Regions from separate parts of the Mesorhizobium sp. B2-3-13 genome, predicted to be linked through region 4. Evidence: predicted binding sites of a transcription regulator. Region 4 holds the regulator's gene; each other region holds the start of a gene.
What was found. Region 4 encodes LexA, which represses DNA repair genes until DNA is damaged. Its sites were predicted from a motif close to TGTTCNNNNTGTGTTCNG; they were not measured.
Positions count from the first base shown of each region.

Region 1: FJ941_RS00900 (UvrD-helicase domain-containing protein) is a predicted target of LexA. The motif match lies at 2,444-2,461, and genes of this name have one in related genera.
Region 2: FJ941_RS05455 (single-stranded DNA-binding protein) is a predicted target of LexA. The motif match lies at 2,242-2,259, and genes of this name have one in related genera.
Region 3: FJ941_RS18880 (PA0069 family radical SAM protein) is a predicted target of LexA. The motif match lies at 2,073-2,090, and genes of this name have one in related genera.

Region 1 covers NZ_VFVQ01000001.1:201,840-206,213, reverse strand. The annotation lists gene FJ941_RS00905 (glucose/quinate/shikimate family membrane-bound PQQ-dependent dehydrogenase) at 1-2,243, opposite strand, end outside; gene FJ941_RS00900 (UvrD-helicase domain-containing protein) at 2,502-4,374, shown strand, end outside.
Region 2 covers NZ_VFVQ01000003.1:169,085-173,458, reverse strand. The annotation lists gene FJ941_RS05470 (VOC family protein) at 1-326, shown strand, start outside; gene FJ941_RS05465 (MarC family protein) at 425-1,054, shown strand; gene FJ941_RS05460 (OsmC family protein) at 1,060-1,485, opposite strand; gene FJ941_RS05455 (single-stranded DNA-binding protein) at 1,617-2,141, opposite strand; gene FJ941_RS05450 (metalloregulator ArsR/SmtB family transcription factor) at 2,368-2,682, shown strand; gene FJ941_RS05445 (SRPBCC domain-containing protein) at 2,697-3,164, shown strand; gene FJ941_RS05440 (ATP-dependent Clp protease proteolytic subunit) at 3,187-3,792, shown strand; gene FJ941_RS05435 (hypothetical protein) at 3,930-4,181, shown strand.
Region 3 covers NZ_VFVQ01000015.1:89,098-93,471, forward strand. The annotation lists gene FJ941_RS18865 (4-(cytidine 5'-diphospho)-2-C-methyl-D-erythritol kinase) at 11-898, shown strand; gene moaB (molybdenum cofactor biosynthesis protein B) at 900-1,454, shown strand; gene FJ941_RS18875 (glycosyltransferase) at 1,486-2,013, opposite strand; gene FJ941_RS18880 (PA0069 family radical SAM protein) at 2,165-3,319, shown strand; gene FJ941_RS18885 (ribonuclease HII) at 3,472-4,173, shown strand; gene FJ941_RS18890 (F0F1 ATP synthase subunit B) at 4,292-4,374, opposite strand, start outside.
Region 4 covers NZ_VFVQ01000007.1:197,710-202,083, forward strand. The annotation lists gene FJ941_RS11150 (ABC transporter substrate-binding protein) at 1-751, opposite strand, end outside; gene FJ941_RS11155 (GntR family transcriptional regulator) at 901-1,674, shown strand; gene lexA (transcriptional repressor LexA) at 2,082-2,825, shown strand; gene FJ941_RS11165 (ComEC/Rec2 family competence protein) at 2,819-4,374, opposite strand, start outside.

The sequences.
Region 1 (4,374 bases), on a different contig from region 4:
ATGACCACGAACTGCCGCCCGTCGGCGACCGTATAGGTCATCGGCGTCGATTGCCCCCCGGCCGGCAGCCGCGCCCGCCAGAGCTGCTTGCCCGATGTCAGGTCGTAGGCGCGCAGATAGTCGTCGACGGCGGCACCCAGGAAGGCAACACCGCCGGCCGTGATCATCGGTCCGCCAATGCCGGGCACCCCGACCTTCAGCGGCAACGGCAGTGGCGTCATGTCGTAGACGGTGCCGTTGCGGTGCTTGTAGGCAATGGTACCGGTCCGAAGATCGACGCCAGCGACATAGCCCCAGGGCGGCGCCTGGCACGGAATGCCGAGCGGCGACAGGAACGGTCCCATCACCACCGCATAGGGCGCGCCGTCATTGCGGTTCAGCCCCTGCTCGCTGCCCTTGGTATCGCCCGGCGGCGGCACGTCGGCGCGGGGGATCAGCCTGGACGTGAAGGCGAGATAAGTCGGCATGCCGAACATCACCTGCCGCACCGGATCGACCGCCACGCCGCCCCAGTTGAAAGTGCCGAAATTGCCGGGGTAGACCAGCGATCCCTGCAGCGAGGGCGGCGTGTAGCGGCCTTCATAGCGCAATTTATGGAGCGCGATCCGGCAGGCCAGTTGGTCGAACATGGTGATGCCCCACATATCGGCCTCGGTCAGCGGCGGCGGGCTGAAGGAAAGGTCGGATGCCGGCTGCGTCGGCGATGTGTGATCTCCTCCGATGGCGCCGCCCGGCGCTGGCACGTCCTTGACGGGGATGACCGGCTCGCCGGTGCGCCGGTCGAGCACATAGAGGTCGCCCTGCTTGGTCGGCCCGACGAGGGCGGGCACGACGGAGCCGTCAGCCTTGGTGATGTCGATCAGGCTCGGCTGCGCCGGCACGTCCATGTCCCAGAGGTCATGGTGCACGGTCTGGCGCACCCATTTCAACTGTCCGGTGTTGAGGTCGAGCGCGGTGATCGAGGAGGAGAATTTCTCGACATTGGCGCTGCGGCCCATGCCGAGCTGGTCCGGTGTCTGGTTGCCGAGCGGTACGTAGAGCAGGCCGAGTTTCTCGTCGGCGCTCGGCGTCGACCACATGTTGGGCGAGTTGGCGGTGTAGGTCTGGTCGGCCGGCAGCGGCGTCGTCTGGTCCGGATTGCCGGAATCCCAGTTCCACAGCAGCTTTCCGGTGCTCGCATCGTAGGCGCGGATGACGCCGGACGGCTCCTGCGTCGAATAATTGTCGTTGACCGCGCCGCCGACGATGATCTTGCCGCCCGCGATCAGCGGCGCCGAAGTCGAGTAGTAATAGCCCGACTTCGGATACGGCATGTTGGCCAACAAATTGAGCGTGCCGCCCTCGGCGAAGGCCGGGCAAACCTGCCCGTTTGCGGCGTCGAGCGCGATCAGCCGGGCATCCGAGGTCGGCAGGTAGACGCGCGCAGCGCAGGGCTGACCGGCGGCGCCCGCGGCATCGGCATAATAGGAAACGCCACGGCAGGTCTGGTGCTGGCGGTCCTTGTCGAGCTTGACCTTGGGATCGTAGCGCCACTTCTCCTTGCCGGTCGCCGCATCGACGGCGATGGCGAAGTTGTGCGGCGTGCAGATATAGAGCGTGTCGCCAATTTTAAGCGGTGTCACCTGGTAGGTGGTCTCGCCGACATCGTCCGGGCCCTTCACGTCACCGGTGCGGTAGGTCCAGGCCGGCTGCAGATTGGCGACATTGTCCGGCGTGATCTGGTCGAGCGGCGAATAGCGCTGGCCGAACTGCGTGCGCCCGTAATAGTGCCATTCGCCCGCCGGCACATCGCCGCCGAGATTGGCGTTGGGAATCATCTTGTCGGTGTCGAGCGCGCCGCCGATGTCCTTCGGGTCCGTGGTCATCGAATAGCCGGCCACCGCCAGCGATGCCAGCACGGCAAGGATCAGAGGCGCGCGACCGTCCGGACCGGCAAGGCCCCGCCGCGCCCATGGCGTCAGCAGCCACAGCGCCACCAGCACGATGATGCCGCCGCGCGGGCCGAGCTCCCACCAGTCGAAGCCGGTTTCCCAGACCGCCCAGGCCAGGGTGCCGATCACGATCGCCGCATAGAGCCAGAGCGCCGTGGAACGGCGCCGGTAGAGCAGCCAGGCGGTGATCAGGAAGGCGAGACCGACAATGATGTAGTACCAGCTGCCGCCCAGCGAAGCCAACCAGATGCCGCCGGCGCCAAGTGCCAGGCCTATGAGGAAGAGGACGAGGGAGGTGATGGTGACAGCCAAGATGATACTCCTTCGACTGTTGCGCGCATGAGGCGGCCTTGGGCAACCCGGCATTGTGTGCCGCCCCCTGCGCAACTTTCTCCCGACCGCCGCGCCTGTCAAGCATAGGTCATGGGTCCGCGGCAGCAACCTTCTTCCGCCTGAGGTTGTTCACAACGCCGGCCGCCATGTCGCTCAAGCGGCCGTATCAGGCACTTTACCGGAACAAAACGTAGACAGTTCTGGTCTTTCGCTACCGAATCACTACATTCGGGGGCGATGTCCGGCTTTTCCGAAGACATGCCCTTTTTCGACGAACCCGATGCGCGGCCCACGGCCCCGTCGGGCATTGCCGCGCGCGCCATGGCTGCCCGCGGTGGCCAAAACAATGCGCCGGACTATCTCAGGGGGCTTAACCCCGAGCAGCGGCTGGCGGTGGAGACCACCGAAGGGCCGGTTCTGGTGCTGGCCGGCGCCGGCACCGGCAAGACCCGCGTGCTGACCACCCGCATCGCCCACATCCTTGCCACCGGCAGGGCCTTCCCCTCGCAAATCCTGGCCGTGACCTTCACGAACAAGGCCGCGCGCGAGATGAAGCAGCGCATCGGCATCCTGATCGGCGAAGGCAATGTCGAGGGCATGCCGTGGCTCGGCACCTTCCACTCGATCGGCGTGAAGCTGCTGCGCCGCCATGCCGAGCTTGCTGGCCTGAGATCCGACTTCACCATCCTCGACACAGACGACGTCGTGCGGCTGATCAAGCAGCTGATCCAGGCCGAGGGCCTGGATGACAAGCGCTGGCCCGCGAAACAGTTCGCCCAGATGATCGACGGCTGGAAGAACAAGGGCCAGGGCCCGGCCGACATCGCCGAGGGCGATGCGCGCAGCTTCGCCAACGGCAAGGGCCGCGAGCTCTACAAGGCCTATCAGGAGCGGCTGCAGACACTGAACGCCTGCGACTTCGGCGACCTGCTCTGCCACCCGATCCGCATCTTCCGCGCCAATCCCGATGTGCTGAGGGACTATCACCGGCGCTTCAAATACATCCTCGTCGACGAATACCAGGACACCAACACCGCCCAATACATGTGGCTGCGCCTGCTGGCGCAAAGGCCCGAAGCGCCAAGGAGTGGTTCTCCGGGCGGTCGCGCTCCCACCGCGTCCAATTCGTCAGTCATCGACAGAACAGAAGCAGGGCGCTATAGGCCTCCAGCGCCTGAAGAAGACCCACTGGAGCATAGCCATGGATCGGCTGCTTCGGCCGAAGGCCGCAAGCCCGACCGGGCGTCCGAGCCGTTGCGAGGCCCCCGCGGAGGGCCCGCGCCGGCAGGCGCGGAACAGCCCGTGAGCGAAAACAAAGTAAATATCTGCTGCGTCGGCGACGACGACCAGTCCATCTATGGCTGGCGCGGCGCCGAGGTCGACAACATCCTGCGCTTTGACAAGGATTTTCCCGGCGCCACCATCATCCGGCTGGAGCGCAATTACCGCTCGACCGCGCACATACTGGGCGCGGCCTCCCACCTCATCGCCTACAATGAGGGCCGTTTCGGCAAGACGCTGTTCACCGATCGCAACGATCCCGAGGACGGCAAGGTCAACGTCCACGCCGCCTGGGATTCGGAGGAGGAAGCCCGCGCCATCGGCGAGACCATCGAGGCCTACCAGCGCCAGAAGCATAATTTAAATGACATGGCGATCCTTGTCCGCGCGTCCTTCCAGATGCGCGCCTTCGAGGACCGCTTCATCACGCTCGGCCTTAACTACCGCGTCATCGGCGGCCCGCGTTTTTACGAACGCATGGAAATCCGCGACGCGCTGGCCTTCTTCCGGGTCGTTGCCAACAGCACCGACGACCTCGCCTTCGAGCGCATCGTCAATGTGCCCAAGCGCGGCCTGGGCGAAGCGACCATCCGCCAGATCCACGACACGGCGCGCGGCTTGCGCATCCCGATGCTGGAGGCGGCGGCTACACTCGCCGAAAGCGACGAGCTGAAGCCGAAACCGCGCGCCGCGCTGCGCGAGGTCGCGGCCAATTTCGAACGCTGGCAAAAGGCGCTGGAAACCACGCCGCACACCGAACTCGCCGAGACCATTCTCGAGGAGAGCGGCTACACCGACATGTGGAAGAACGACCGCTCGGCCGAAGCCC
Region 2 (4,374 bases), on a different contig from region 4:
TCTACGATGCCGCGCTAATGCCGCTCGGCTTCACTTGCGTCAGCCAATCGCCGGGTTCGCTCGGCTATGGCGCCCTGGGTGTCGCGCTATGGGTCAATGAGGCGGCGCGGCCGGTGCCGGCGGACGAAAAATCCGGCCTGCATTTCTGCTTCGCGGCGCCGACACGGGATAGCGTCGATGCCTTTCATGCCGGAGCGTTGCGCGAAGGCGGTAGCGACAATGGCGCGCCGGGCCTGCGCGCCGACTATGGCGAGAACTACTACGCGGCCTTCGTCGTCGATCCGGACGGCTATCGCCTGGAGGCCTATTGCGGCACTGCCGGCTAACCGTCGAGAGCTGTAGTTTCGCAGTCCTGACAGTTCCCACCGACCGGGCTTTGCACTACCAATGCGGGTACGGGCCTGGCCCGGTGGGAGGGTCAGCGATGCCGAGTTTCGACAGCCTGTTCAATGCCTTCGTCACCATTCTCGTGACCATCGATCCGCCCGGCCTGGCGCCTCTGTTCCTGGCCGTCACACGCGGCATGAATCGCGAGGAGCGCAGCCAAGTTTCCGTCCGTGCCTCGATCATCGGTTTTCTGGTGATGGCGTTGTTTGCGCTGGCCGGCGCCTCTATCCTGTCGGTGTTCGGCATCACCCTGCCGGCGTTCCGCGTCGCCGGCGGGTTCCTGCTGTTCTTCATCGCCTTCGAAATGGTCTTCGAGCGCCGGCAGGACCGCAAGGAGAAGATCGGCGACGTCGCCATCACCAAGGACATGATCCACAACATCGCCGCCTTCCCGCTGGCGATCCCACTGATCGCCGGGCCTGGCGCGATTTCAGCGACGGTGCTGCTCTCCGGCTCGTTTCAGGGCTTTGCCGCGCAGGCGGCCCTGGTCGGCATCATTTTCGTCTGCCTCGTCATAACCTATCTGGTGTTCGTGCTGTCGGAACGCATCGACCGCATCCTCGGCCAGACCGGCCGCTCGATCCTGACCCGCCTGCTCGGGGTTATCCTGGCGGCACTGGCCGTGCAGTTCGTGGCAGATGGCATCAAGGCGCTGATGGTCTCGTAGGCCGCTTATTTCGAGGTCGTATCGATGACTTCAAAGTCGTGGGTAATCGTCGCGGTCTTGGCCAGCATGGCGGAGGCCGAGCAGTATTTTTCGATCGAAAGGTCGATTGCCCGCTTGACCTTGTCGCTGGACAGCGCCCGGCCCTTGACGATGAAATGCATATGGATGCGGGTGAACACTTTGGGATCGGCCTCGGAGCGGTCGGAATCGAGCTCGACCACGCAATCATCGACGGCCTCGCGCCCCCTCTCGAGGATGTGCACGACGTCATAGGCCGAGCAGCCGCCGGTGCCGATCAGCACCAGCTCCATCGGGCTCGGTCCCGGCGTCTTGCCTTCCAGGCTGGACGCCGTGCCCATCACGACCTTGTGGCCGCTGCCGGATTCGCCGACAAAGGTGCGCTCCTCGACCCATTTGACACGTGCCTTCATCGCTCCGTCCTTTCAGTCGTTGATCGCGCCGACTGTCGGCTCAAAATCAACAATGCAAAACCCCGAAAGTCCGTGCAGGACCCTCGGGGCATCTCAAGCAACAAGCATTCGCCGTTTGGTATGGCTTCCGATCAGAACGGTATCTCGTCGTCCAGCTCGCGCGACGAGCCACCGCCACCGCCCCCTTTGGAGCCGCCATCGCCGCCACGGCTAAAACCTTCGTTCGGGCTCGACTGGCCGAAATCGGAACCACGGCTGCTGCCGCCACCGCTGTAGCCGCCGACCTGACCGCCCTCACCTTGGCCGCGCGCGTCGAGCATCTGCAGTTCGCCACGGAATTTCTGCAGCACGACTTCGGTCGTGTATTTGTCGGCACCGGTCTGGTCCTGCCATTTGCGCGTCTGCAACTGGCCCTCGACATAAACCTTCATGCCCTTCTTCAGATATTGCTCGGCCACCTTGGCAATGCCCTCATTGAAGATGACGACATTGTGCCACTCGGTCTTTTCCTTGCGCTCGCCGGAATTCTTGTCGCGCCAGCTTTCCGAGGTGGCGATGCGGATGTTGACGACCGGCTCGCCCGAATTCAGGCGGCGGATTTCAGGGTCCGCCCCGAGATTGCCGACCAGAATGACCTTATTGACGCTGCCCGCCATGATATTTCTCCGCGCTCATCCGAAACAAATTTTTGTCGCAGCACCTTACAGGCTGCCGATATTGGCCGCCTGCCAAGGCTGGCTTTTCCCACAAGGTTTTTGTTCCCTTTTCGTTCCTATATGCACTGCCCCCAATTGTCAAGGAATGGCAGCAATGCCCGAACGCTGCATATGGGTCTCAAAACAGTGCTTGCCAAATCGATAAGTATCGACTTATGCTTTCGTCATGATCGAAGCAGAGATTTTCCGCGCCTTGGCCGACCCGACGCGCCGCGCCGTCTTCGAGCGTCTCGCGGCGAGCGAGATGAGCGTGTCGGAACTGCGCAGCGGCCTCACGGTGTCGCAGCCGGCCGTCTCCCAGCATCTGGCAGTGTTGCGCGGCGCTGGCCTGGTGGTCGAGCGGCGGGCCGGCCGCAACGCCTATTATCGCGCCGATCCGCAGGGGCTTGCCCCGCTGCTCTCCTGGATTGAACGCTATCGGACGTTCTGGCCGGAACGCATTGAAAAACTGAAGGCCGTTTTGAAGGACATGGATCAATGAAAGACGGGCGATCAATGAAAGACGCAAACCAAACCCAGGTCGCTCCAGAGGCGCTCGAATTCGAATACGACCTTGCCGAGCCGCCGGAAAAAGTATGGCGGGCGCTGACCGTGCCGGAATTGCTCGCCGCCTGGATGATGCCGAACGATATCAGTCCGCGGACCGGCAGCCGCTTTGCCTTCGCCGGGCCTGACGCGCCGATCGAATGCGAGATCCTCGACGCCGAGCCCGAGCGCCTGCTGCGCTATTCCTGGCGGGAGCAGTCCGACAATGCGGCGCAACCGCTCGACAGCACCGTCACCTTCACACTCGCCCGTACCATTTCCGGCGGCACGCATCTGCGCATCGTCCATGACGGCTTTGCCCGCAAGGCGATGCCCGCTGTTGCGATGGCGGGGGCCGGCTGCCGGCTTTCGCTGCGCGGGGCCGGAAAGCCTATTGCCGCGAACACACCACGCCTTCTGCTGCCGCGCGCGGCCTGAACACGGAAATCGGAGAAGAGAAATGAGTGGTGTTGCCAGCCTTGTGCCGATGGTGATCGAGCAATCGAGCCGCGGCGAACGTGCCTTCGACATTTTTTCGCGACTGCTGCGCGAGCGCATCGTCTTCATCAACGGCGAGATCAACGACGACGTCTCGGCGCTGGTCTGCGCGCAGCTTTTGTCGCTGGAATCGGACAATCCCGAGAAGGAGATCTCGCTCTACATCAACTCGCCGGGCGGAATGGTGACCAGCGGCTTCGCCATCTACGACACGATGCAATATATCAGCTGCCCGGTCTCGACCGTGTGCATGGGCTTTGCCGCATCGATGGGATCGTTCCTGCTGATGGCAGGCTCGGCCGGGCGCCGCATCGCGCTGCCGAACGCCACCATCCTGCTGCATCAGCCGCTGGGCGGCTTCCAGGGCCAGGCTTCCGACATCCAGCGGCACGCCGAACGCATCGGCCAGACCAAACGCCATATGACCGAACTCTACGCCCAGCATTGCGGCCGCAGCTATGAAGAGGTCGAACGCACGCTCGACCGCGACCATTTCATGACTGCCCGCGAGGCCCAGGCATGGGGCATTGTCGACCATGTTTTCGACACCCGCAAGAAAGCGGCGTGAGGCAGAGCCCCAGATCAAATCCTGCTAGGTGTCGAAGATTTGACGATATCGGTCTGGTTCCGGTGGCGGCAGGTCCCTATAAAAGAGGAATGACCGACACTCATCGACCCAGAACATCGCACCGTGTCACCGGCGCCATGGTGCTCGCAATCGTCGGCCTTGCGTCCAGTTCGGCACTTGCCGACGACGCTTCATCGTCAGCGCAAAAGAGCGCCCTGCCCGGCGTGGCCGGCGACTATCGCATCGCCAAGCCGGCTCCGGTGCCCGAACCCGACGACGCGTTCCCCAGCAGCGGCAATGGGCAGTTCAAGATCGGCAATACGGATGTCAGGATTTCCGGCAGCATCACGGTCGATGTCGGAGTTGGCGGGATCAAGCCGCCAAGGTAGGCCGAGGTCGGAGGCCTGCGAACTCAAGCCCCGCCCAAAAACAGCCCCGCCGTGCCTTGGGCAAACGGACGGGGCTTTTTGTTGGATTCTTAATCCATGCTTGCCGGGAGTGTACTGCCGGCGTTTGATCTCGGATGCTTCGCGGCATTCAGCCGACGATCCGACCAATAGTCTCTGATTTTGACGAATACGG
Region 3 (4,374 bases), on a different contig from region 4:
AATCGAGACTGTGGAGTCCGGTCCGCATGTCCGGACATGGGCAGCACCCGCCAAGATAAACCTTGCCCTGCACGTCACCGGCAGGCGCCCCGACGGCTATCATCTCATCGAAAGCCTGGCTGTGTTCACGCGCTTTGGCGACAGGATCGAGATCGCGCCGGCTGAAGGCGACGACTTCGCCGTATCCGGCCGCTACGCGCCGGACGTTCCGCCCGATGGCGACAATCTGGTGCTCAAGGCACGCGACGCGCTACGGCAGGCCACCGGTCTTCGGAGCACGCCGCCCGTGATCATCAGGCTCGAAAAGAACCTTCCAGTCGCGTCCGGCGTGGGCGGAGGGTCGAGCGACGCGGCGGCCGTGCTGCGCGGGCTGGCCGACAGCTGGGGGCTGGACATCGATAGCGCCGAGCTGGCGCGGATCGGTCTCTCGCTTGGCGCCGATGTGCCGATGTGCCTGGCGGCAAAGCCGCTGGTGGCGCGCGGCATCGGTGAGGAGCTGTCGATGCTGCCGGATTTTTCGGCGCTGGGTCTGGTGCTGGTCAATCCGGGCACGCCGGTCTCGACGGCGGAAATCTTCGCAGCACTGTCCCGGCGCGACAATGAGCCACTGCCGCCGCTGCCGCGAAGCATCGAGTTTCACAGCCTGCGCAACTGGCTGGAGATCACCCGCAACGATCTCGAACCTGCGGCCCTTGCGATGCGGCCCGCCATAGGCAGGGCGCTTTCATGGCTTGATAAGGCCGGATCGGGTTTTTCACGAATGTCCGGATCTGGCGCGACATGCTTCGGCCTGTTCGAGACCGGCAATGTCGCCAAGCGCGCGGCGGCCGAGATCCGCAGCCGCCAGCCCGACTGGTTCGTCGCGGCAACACGCAGCATTGCATCGGAGGCTGAGTGAGATGGCCAGGATTGACGAGAGCCGTGCCTTCATTCCGGTGCGCATCGCGGTGCTGACGGTTTCCGACACACGCAGCCTCGCCAACGACAAATCCGGCCAGACGCTGGCCGATCGCATCACCGAGGCCGGCCACATCCTGGCCGGCCGGGATATCGTCACCGACGACCGCGAAAAAATCCGTGACACCGTTCTGGCGTGGTCGCGGGACAAGGCCATCGACGTCGTGATCACCACCGGTGGAACCGGTTTCACCGGCCGCGATGTGACACCCGAGGCGCTGGAGCCGATTTTCGAAAAGCGCATGGATGGCTTTTCGGAAGTTTTCCACCGCATCTCCTACGACAAGATCGGCACCTCGACGATCCAGAGCCGGGCGACCGGCGGCGTCGTCAACGCCACTTTCGTCTTCGTGCTGCCGGGCTCGCCCGGCGCCTGCAAGGATGCCTGGGACGGCATCCTCAAGGCACAGCTCGACTACCGGCACATGCCCTGCAACTTCGTCGAGATCATGCCGCGCCTGGACGAACATCTGCGGCGCGGCAAATCGGCCCCTTAAAAAGCAACGCCACGCAGAGCAGCTGCAAAAATCAACTGGGAGAGCGCTGCGCCTGCCTCGGTGGCGCCACCCAGATCTCGGCGTCGAGCTTCTTAGTCGCCAGACCGCGCGCCAACGCCTCGGCGCTGCCGGCAGTCTTGGACAGAGATGCCGCCTGCCGCTTGCTGATCACCAGTCCGTCGGCGAGAGCACGGTTTGCGGAAAAGACCCTAGCCAGGAACGGCGTACGGCTGCCCCGCGCCCGCGCGAACCGGGCGGCCATGGTCTGCCTGGCCGTATGGGCGACGACCGCGTCGATCCAGCCCTCTACCAGCCTCGCACCCGGTTCGAGAAACAGCAGCCAGTCACCCTTGGCCTGGCGGATGCCGGCGGCGATGCCGCCGCTCCCCACATAGTGGCAGCCGGCATGCTCGGCGACACGATGCGTGTGGTCGGTGGAGCCGGTGTCGCAGACGACGACCTCTCGCACCACGCCCTCGACCGCGCCGCCAATCAGCGTCGCCAGCGTGCGGGCGAGACCCTCCTCGTCATTATGCGTTTCGATGAGAACACTGAGCATCGTGAGCCGAATAGCGGAAACCACTGACCGACGCCAGTTTTTGCATCGCGCCATAGAAAAGTTCTTGATTTGTTCTCATCAATAAAATAGGAATAATTTCATGAGCAGAGCGATTCGACACAACATGGACAGTCCCTGGGAGCGGGCGAAGATGGAACCGATCATGCGCGCCGATATTGCGGCCTTCGGAGCAGGACGAGCCGAGATGGCCAACGCGATGATCGAGCAGAGTGGCATGCGGGTCCGTCCGGACCGCAACCGTGGCCGATCGGCGGGCATCAATCCGTCTGGCCGGTTCGAACCTGTCAGCCGGCATGTCTTCGACGATGGGTGGAGTTCGCTGGAGGAGTTGCCCCCGTTCAAGACCGAGGTGCAGGTGGAGAAGCCGCGCACCATCATCACCCGCAACGAATCGCCCGACATCTCCTTCGACCGGTCGATCAATCCCTATCGCGGTTGCGAGCACGGTTGCGTCTATTGCTTCGCGCGGCCGACGCACTCGTTCATGGGCCTGTCGCCGGGCCTGGATTTCGAATCCAAGCTGTTCGCCAAGCCGGATGCGGCACGCCTGCTCGACAAGGAGTTGTCGAAGGATGGCTACCAGCCGCGCACCATCGCCATCGGCACCAACACCGATCCCTACCAGCCGATCGAGAAGCAGTACCGGATCATGCGCGAAATCCTCGAAGTGCTGGAGGCACGCGGTCATCCGGTCGGCATCGTCACCAAGTCAGCCCTGGTGGTGCGCGACATCGACATTCTGTCGCGCATGGCCGAGCGCGGGCTCGCCAAGGTGGCGCTGTCGGTGACGACGCTTGACCGCATGCTGGCCAGGACGATGGAACCCCGCGCATCGACCCCGACCAAGCGGTTGGAAGCGATCAGGCAGCTTTCGGATGCCGGTATCCCGGCTTCGGTGATGGTGGCGCCGATCATTCCGGGCCTGAGCGACCAGGAGATGGAACGCATTCTCGACTCGGCACACCATGCCGGTGCGCGCGAGGCCGGCTATGTGGTGCTGCGCCTGCCGCTGGAGGTCAGCCCGATTTTCAAAGACTGGCTGCTGCGCCACTATCCCGACCGCTATCGCCACGTCATGTCGCTGATCCGTTCGATGCGCGACGGCAAGGACTACGATTCGGAGTGGGGCAAGCGCATGAAGGGCGCCGGACCTTATGCCTGGCAGATCGGCCGGCGCTTCGAGATCACCGCCAAGCGGCTCGGTCTCAATGCCGAACGGCGTACGCTGCGGACCGACCAGTTCGTCGCGGCCGGTAAGGACCAGGAGCAGTTGATGCTGCTCTGAAGCCGAAAAACAGCGCGGCTGTTCATTACCGCCGCGGCAAAAAAATCCGTCCGGCCTGCCCCGGCCTGCAGACGGTGCCCTCCCGGTCCGGCGCCCCACCCGACCCGGAGGGACTTGCGGAGAATCAGAGCCGATGCGAACCTCGCCGCAACATGGCTCGCGCGCGTTCTGATTCTCCGCTTCTCTTCGAAATCGTCGAGAAACCCGATTTCTCCTTCGAGACGAAGGCGATGGCCGATGGCATGTGGCCGGTCGCAGGGATGGACGAGGCCGGCCGTGGCCCGTTGGCCGGGCCGGTGGTCGCGGCGGCAGTGGTACTCGACCCCGCCAACATTCCCGAAGGGCTCGACGATTCCAAGCGGCTTAGCCACTCGCAGCGCGAAGCGCTGTTTCTGCGCATCATTGGCTCCGCGCTCGGCGTCTCGATGGCGTCGGTCAGCGCCGAAGGCATCGATGGCAGCAACATCCTCAAGGCGAGCCTCGAAGCGATGCGCCGCGCACTTGTCGGGCTGCCCATCCAGGCAAAGCTCGCGCTGGCGGATGGGCGCGACGTGCCGCCGGGACTGCCCTGCGAAGGGCGCGCGCTGATCAAGGGCGACCAGCGCTCGCAGTCGATCGCCGCGGCCTCGATCGTGGCCAAGGTCATGCGCGACCGCATGATGTGCCGCTGCGGCAATCATCACGATCGCTACGGCTTCGAAGTCCATATGGGCTACGCCACGGTCCGGCACCGTACGGCGATCGAGGCGCATGGCCCCGTCGCTCGGCTGCACCGCACCTCGTTTGCGCCGTTCCGGTTGGGCGGCGCCGAGGTGACGGAAGAAGAAGAAGAAAGCTTCGCCGGGCTGGAGTAAAACGACGGCAGCGGTGTCGGTCGATCTCCCCCGTTGCGGGGGAGATTGGCAGCGTTGGCGCACCGCATAGAAAAGCCGCCAGGTTGCCCGGGCGGCTCTTCAATATTGGTCGTTCAGCTCAGTTCAGCTTCGCCTTCACATCCTGCAGCGCGGACCTGAACAGGTCGGCTCCGACCTTAGAGTCGACCTTGGTGGCGAGCA
Region 4 (4,374 bases):
CATCGGAGTTGACGACCGGGATACCGGCCTGGCGGGCGGCCGCGGAGACAGCGGCGATCGCCGGCTGGATCAGGTTCGACGCCGGGCCGTAGATCACGTCGGCCTTGCCGGCGAGCGAAGCGATGCGTTGCTGGATGTCATTGACGTTGTCGATGCCGACCTCCACCACCTCGAAGCCGGCGGCCGGTGCCGCCGCCTTGATCTTTTCGACCAAGGCAACGTCATTGGCCTCACCGGGATTATAAGGCACGCCGAAGCGCTTGGCGGTCGGCAGCAGCTTCTTGGTGAAGGCCATCACGGCAGCGACGTCCTGCAGATCGCTGGCGCCGGTCATGCCTTCGTCTCCGGCGTCCCATGACGGCACCAGCTTGGCCGCCACCGGATCGGTGACCGCGGCAAAAACGATCGGAATGCCGGAACCGGCAAGCGCTTTCTTGGCGATCTGCGAGACCGGCGTGGTGATGGTGTAGATCAGCTTGGGCTGCTCGGCCTGCAGCTTGGCGATCATCTGCGGCACCAGCGATGCATCGAAATTGGTGTGGCTCTCCGTGTAGACGACGTCCTTGCCCTCGACGAAGCCATTATCCGTCAACGCCTTCTTGAAGCCGGCTATGGCGGCGTTCAATTGCGGATGCTCGCCGAAATTGGCAATGCCGATACGGATCTGATCGGCCGCGGCACTGCCGGCGCTAATCATCAATGCGCCTGCCAGGGCCAAGCCCGACAACCAAGCGGATTTCGATTTCAACATCATTTCCTCCCAGATTTGATCAGGGCCGCTTGGAAACGCGGCTACCACGGCGATCATGGTCGGTCCGCCGGTCGGTGTCAAACATTATATATAATTGTTGCTATGACCCAATATCATATATACTTTCGCCAGACGACGGATTGATCACGATGCGCGATGAAACGAGTTCTACAAAAACGGAAGCCGCCTATCAGCTGTTGCGGCGCGACATCCTGACCACGCGCCTCATGCCGGGCGCCCCGCTCAAACTGAGTGCCCTGCGCGGCACCTATGGCGTCGGCTGGACGCCGTTGCGCGAAGCCTTGTCGCGGCTAGAGGCCGAACGCCTTGTCACCGCCATCAGCAATCGTGGTTTTACGGTCGCTCCGGTATCGCGGGCCGAACTGGAGGACCTGGCACGCGCCAGGATGGTGGTCGAGATACCCCTGTTCCTCGAATCGATGGAAAAAGGCGGCAAGGAGTGGGAGGATGCCGTTGTCACCGCCCACTACCGGCTCTCCCGTTGCAAGACCGCGGTCGACGATCCTTCGGATGCGGCTGTCGATAAATGGGACGAGAACCACGAAGCTTTCCATGCGGCGCTGCTAAGCGCGGCGACTTCCAATTGGCTCATGCGATTCCGCTCGACCATCGCCGATCAGCTGCGACGGCATCATCGTTTTCTCGGCCTGGCGCCGACATTGCGGGCCGCGGCTGGTCTGAAGGACGGTTATGAAGAGGCAATGGAGGCATTGTGCGAAGCGATTGCGATCGAACACCATACAGCGATCATGGAAGCTGCACTCGATCGTGACGTCGAGCGGGCCAAGGCGCTGATGACGGCGCATATCGGCTATACCCTGCACGTCTATGTCCATAGCGAAGACAGCGGCGCGACCAAATACGCCGCCCGCGCCGGCAGCTTGCAAGCGGGTTCCGGGTGACTTCAATGCTTGCGCGACGCCTATTGGCATGCGCTGGCCGGAGTGGGCCAAACGCCTGGATCCATCGCCGCCCCTAAGCTACCAATCGTTGGCGTTTTGGTTTCGTTTCGTTCCACGAATAATGGATCCATAAATTGTACAATCCACCCGCGAAGAGCCCCCCGAAAGACTGATGCCAAGGCCCATCAGTGGATAGGCCACAGGCCATTAACCAAAACGATTTCAATGCCTGCCGATCGTGGAAAGGATCGGCCTCAGTCCGCTGTCGCGGCAAAAAACTTCAGACGCGTTAACAAATTCATTAAACTTTAAACGGTTGCGGAACACAACTGGAACGGATAGTGTTTGTTCTGGGTTTGTTTTTTCGATTCTGGTCAGACCTTTCGTTCAATGCCTTGGGGGCCGCCATGCTGACACGCAAGCAACATGAACTGCTGATGTTCATCCACGAACGGCTCAAGGAAAGCGGGATACCGCCCTCCTTCGACGAAATGAAGGAAGCGCTCGATCTTGCCTCCAAATCGGGCATCCATCGCCTGATCACGGCGCTGGAGGAACGTGGCTTTATTCGCCGGCTACCCAATCGGGCGCGCGCGCTGGAAGTGCTGCGGCTGCCGGACTCGATCGCGCCGGGCCTCAATGCGGCAAAGAAGTTCTCGCCAAGTGTCATCCAGGGCAGCCTTGGCCAAGGCAGTCTCGGCCGCCAGATCAGGCCGGCGACGGCGCCTTCCCGCCTGGCCGCGGCCGGCAACGACGATGACGCGGTTTCAGCTGTGTCCATCCCGGTCATGGGTCGTATCGCCGCCGGTGTGCCGATCGATGCCATCCAGCATCAGACGCATTCGATTTCGGTGCCGCCGGACATGATCATGGGCGGCGAGCACTATGCGCTGGAAGTCAAGGGCGACTCGATGATCGAGGCCGGTATCTTCGACGGCGACACGGTCATCATCCGCAATGCCGATACAGCAAGTCCGGGCGAAATCATCGTGGCGCTGGTCGACGAGGAGGAAGCAACGCTGAAGCGGTTCCGCCGCAAGGGCGCCTCGATCGCGCTCGAAGCCGCCAATCCAGCCTACGAAACACGCATCTTCGGACCGGATCGGGTCAAGGTGCAGGGCAAGCTCGTCGGGCTGATCAGGCGCTACTGAACTGGCTTGCCATCGGGCTTGTCGGCCTTTTTATAGGGGGCCAGCCCCCTCGCCTCGCGTGAGAATTTTCGCTGCTCGTGCCAAGGCCGGTATGGTCCGTCGACGGCGAATTCGACCTCAGCCGGCGTCGTGGCCGATTGGGGATCGAAGAAAACGGCGGCACTCCCCTTGCGGGCGAGCTGGCGTTTGGTGACGACGAGAACCAGCGGATTATGACAGGCGTCATAGGCGGTCGCGTCATTGACGACGATCAGGTCGGCGAAGGCGCAGGCCTTCCAGGTGTCCTTGCGATCCTCGACATAGGCGATGATCGCGCCGGAAGGGTGCCTGGCAAGGCACAGGCCTTCGCGGCAATAGAACGGCGATCCCAGCGGCAGGTCGGTGGGAGTGGCAAGATCGAATTGCCCGTCCGTCTTCTCGAACATTTCCGGTAGGACGATTGTTTCGGAGATCAGAGCGCGTTTCCAATTGTCGGCTGCGAATTCGTTCGGACGTTCCCGGTTGACGGCCAGTTCGCCATTGCCGATCGACAGAGCCACCAGCCGCGCATCTTCCGAGATCAGCACATCGGGCGCGCGCGTGTGCGATACAGTCAACAGACCGGCAAGCGCGAATGGCACCGCCGTGAGCCGGAGCCACGTCGTCGCCATCGTCGCGATGACCAACGCGACGGTGACCAGCAGCACGGATTGCTGCGAAATCAGCCCGACTCCATCGACCGGAGAGCGCTCCGATATCCACGCCGATATGGCGATCATCGCTGTCAGGCCCTTGCCCATGAGGTAGAGAGCCGGCCAATCCAACCCGAACGGCATCAGCAACGCGCTGGCGACGGCCAGGAACATCACGATCGACACGATCGGCATGAGGGCCAGATTGGCGAACAGGCTGAGCGGCGACACCCGCTGGAAATGCCAGATGGCAAACAGTGCCGTCGCGCTGCCGGCGATGATGGACGTCATGGCCAATCCACCTGTCGCCAAGAGGAATTTTCGCGTCAGAAACCCGGGTAGGGATCGCTTTGGCGGCGGAGGCCTCGTCTTTCCCGCATGGTGGTCGGCCCAGCCGGCATAGGCGCCAACCAAGGCTGCGGTTGCCGCGAACGACATCTGGAAACTCGGGCCGACGACCTCGTGCGGCGAAACCAGGATAACGGCGATCGCCGAAATCGCCAGATTGCGCATGGTCAGCGCCGTGCGATCGAACAAGACGGCGATCAGCATCACCGCCAGCATGATGAAGCTGCGTTCGGCCGCGACGACGACGCCCGAAATGACGAGATAGGCGGCGATCGAAAACAGTGCGGCGGCGGCGGCGTATTTCTTCACCGGCCGGCGCGCGGAAAACCCTGGAAACAGTGCGAAGGCGCCGCGCAGCAGACCCATGATGGTGCCGGCCACCAGCGCCATATGCAGACCTGAAATCGAGATGATGTGATAGATGCCGGTGCGCCGCATCGCTTCGTTGATTTCATCGGGAATGCCGGCCCGCACGCCGACGATCAGCGCCGCCGCGATCTCGCCTTCGGCGCCGCCAATGCTGCCCCTGA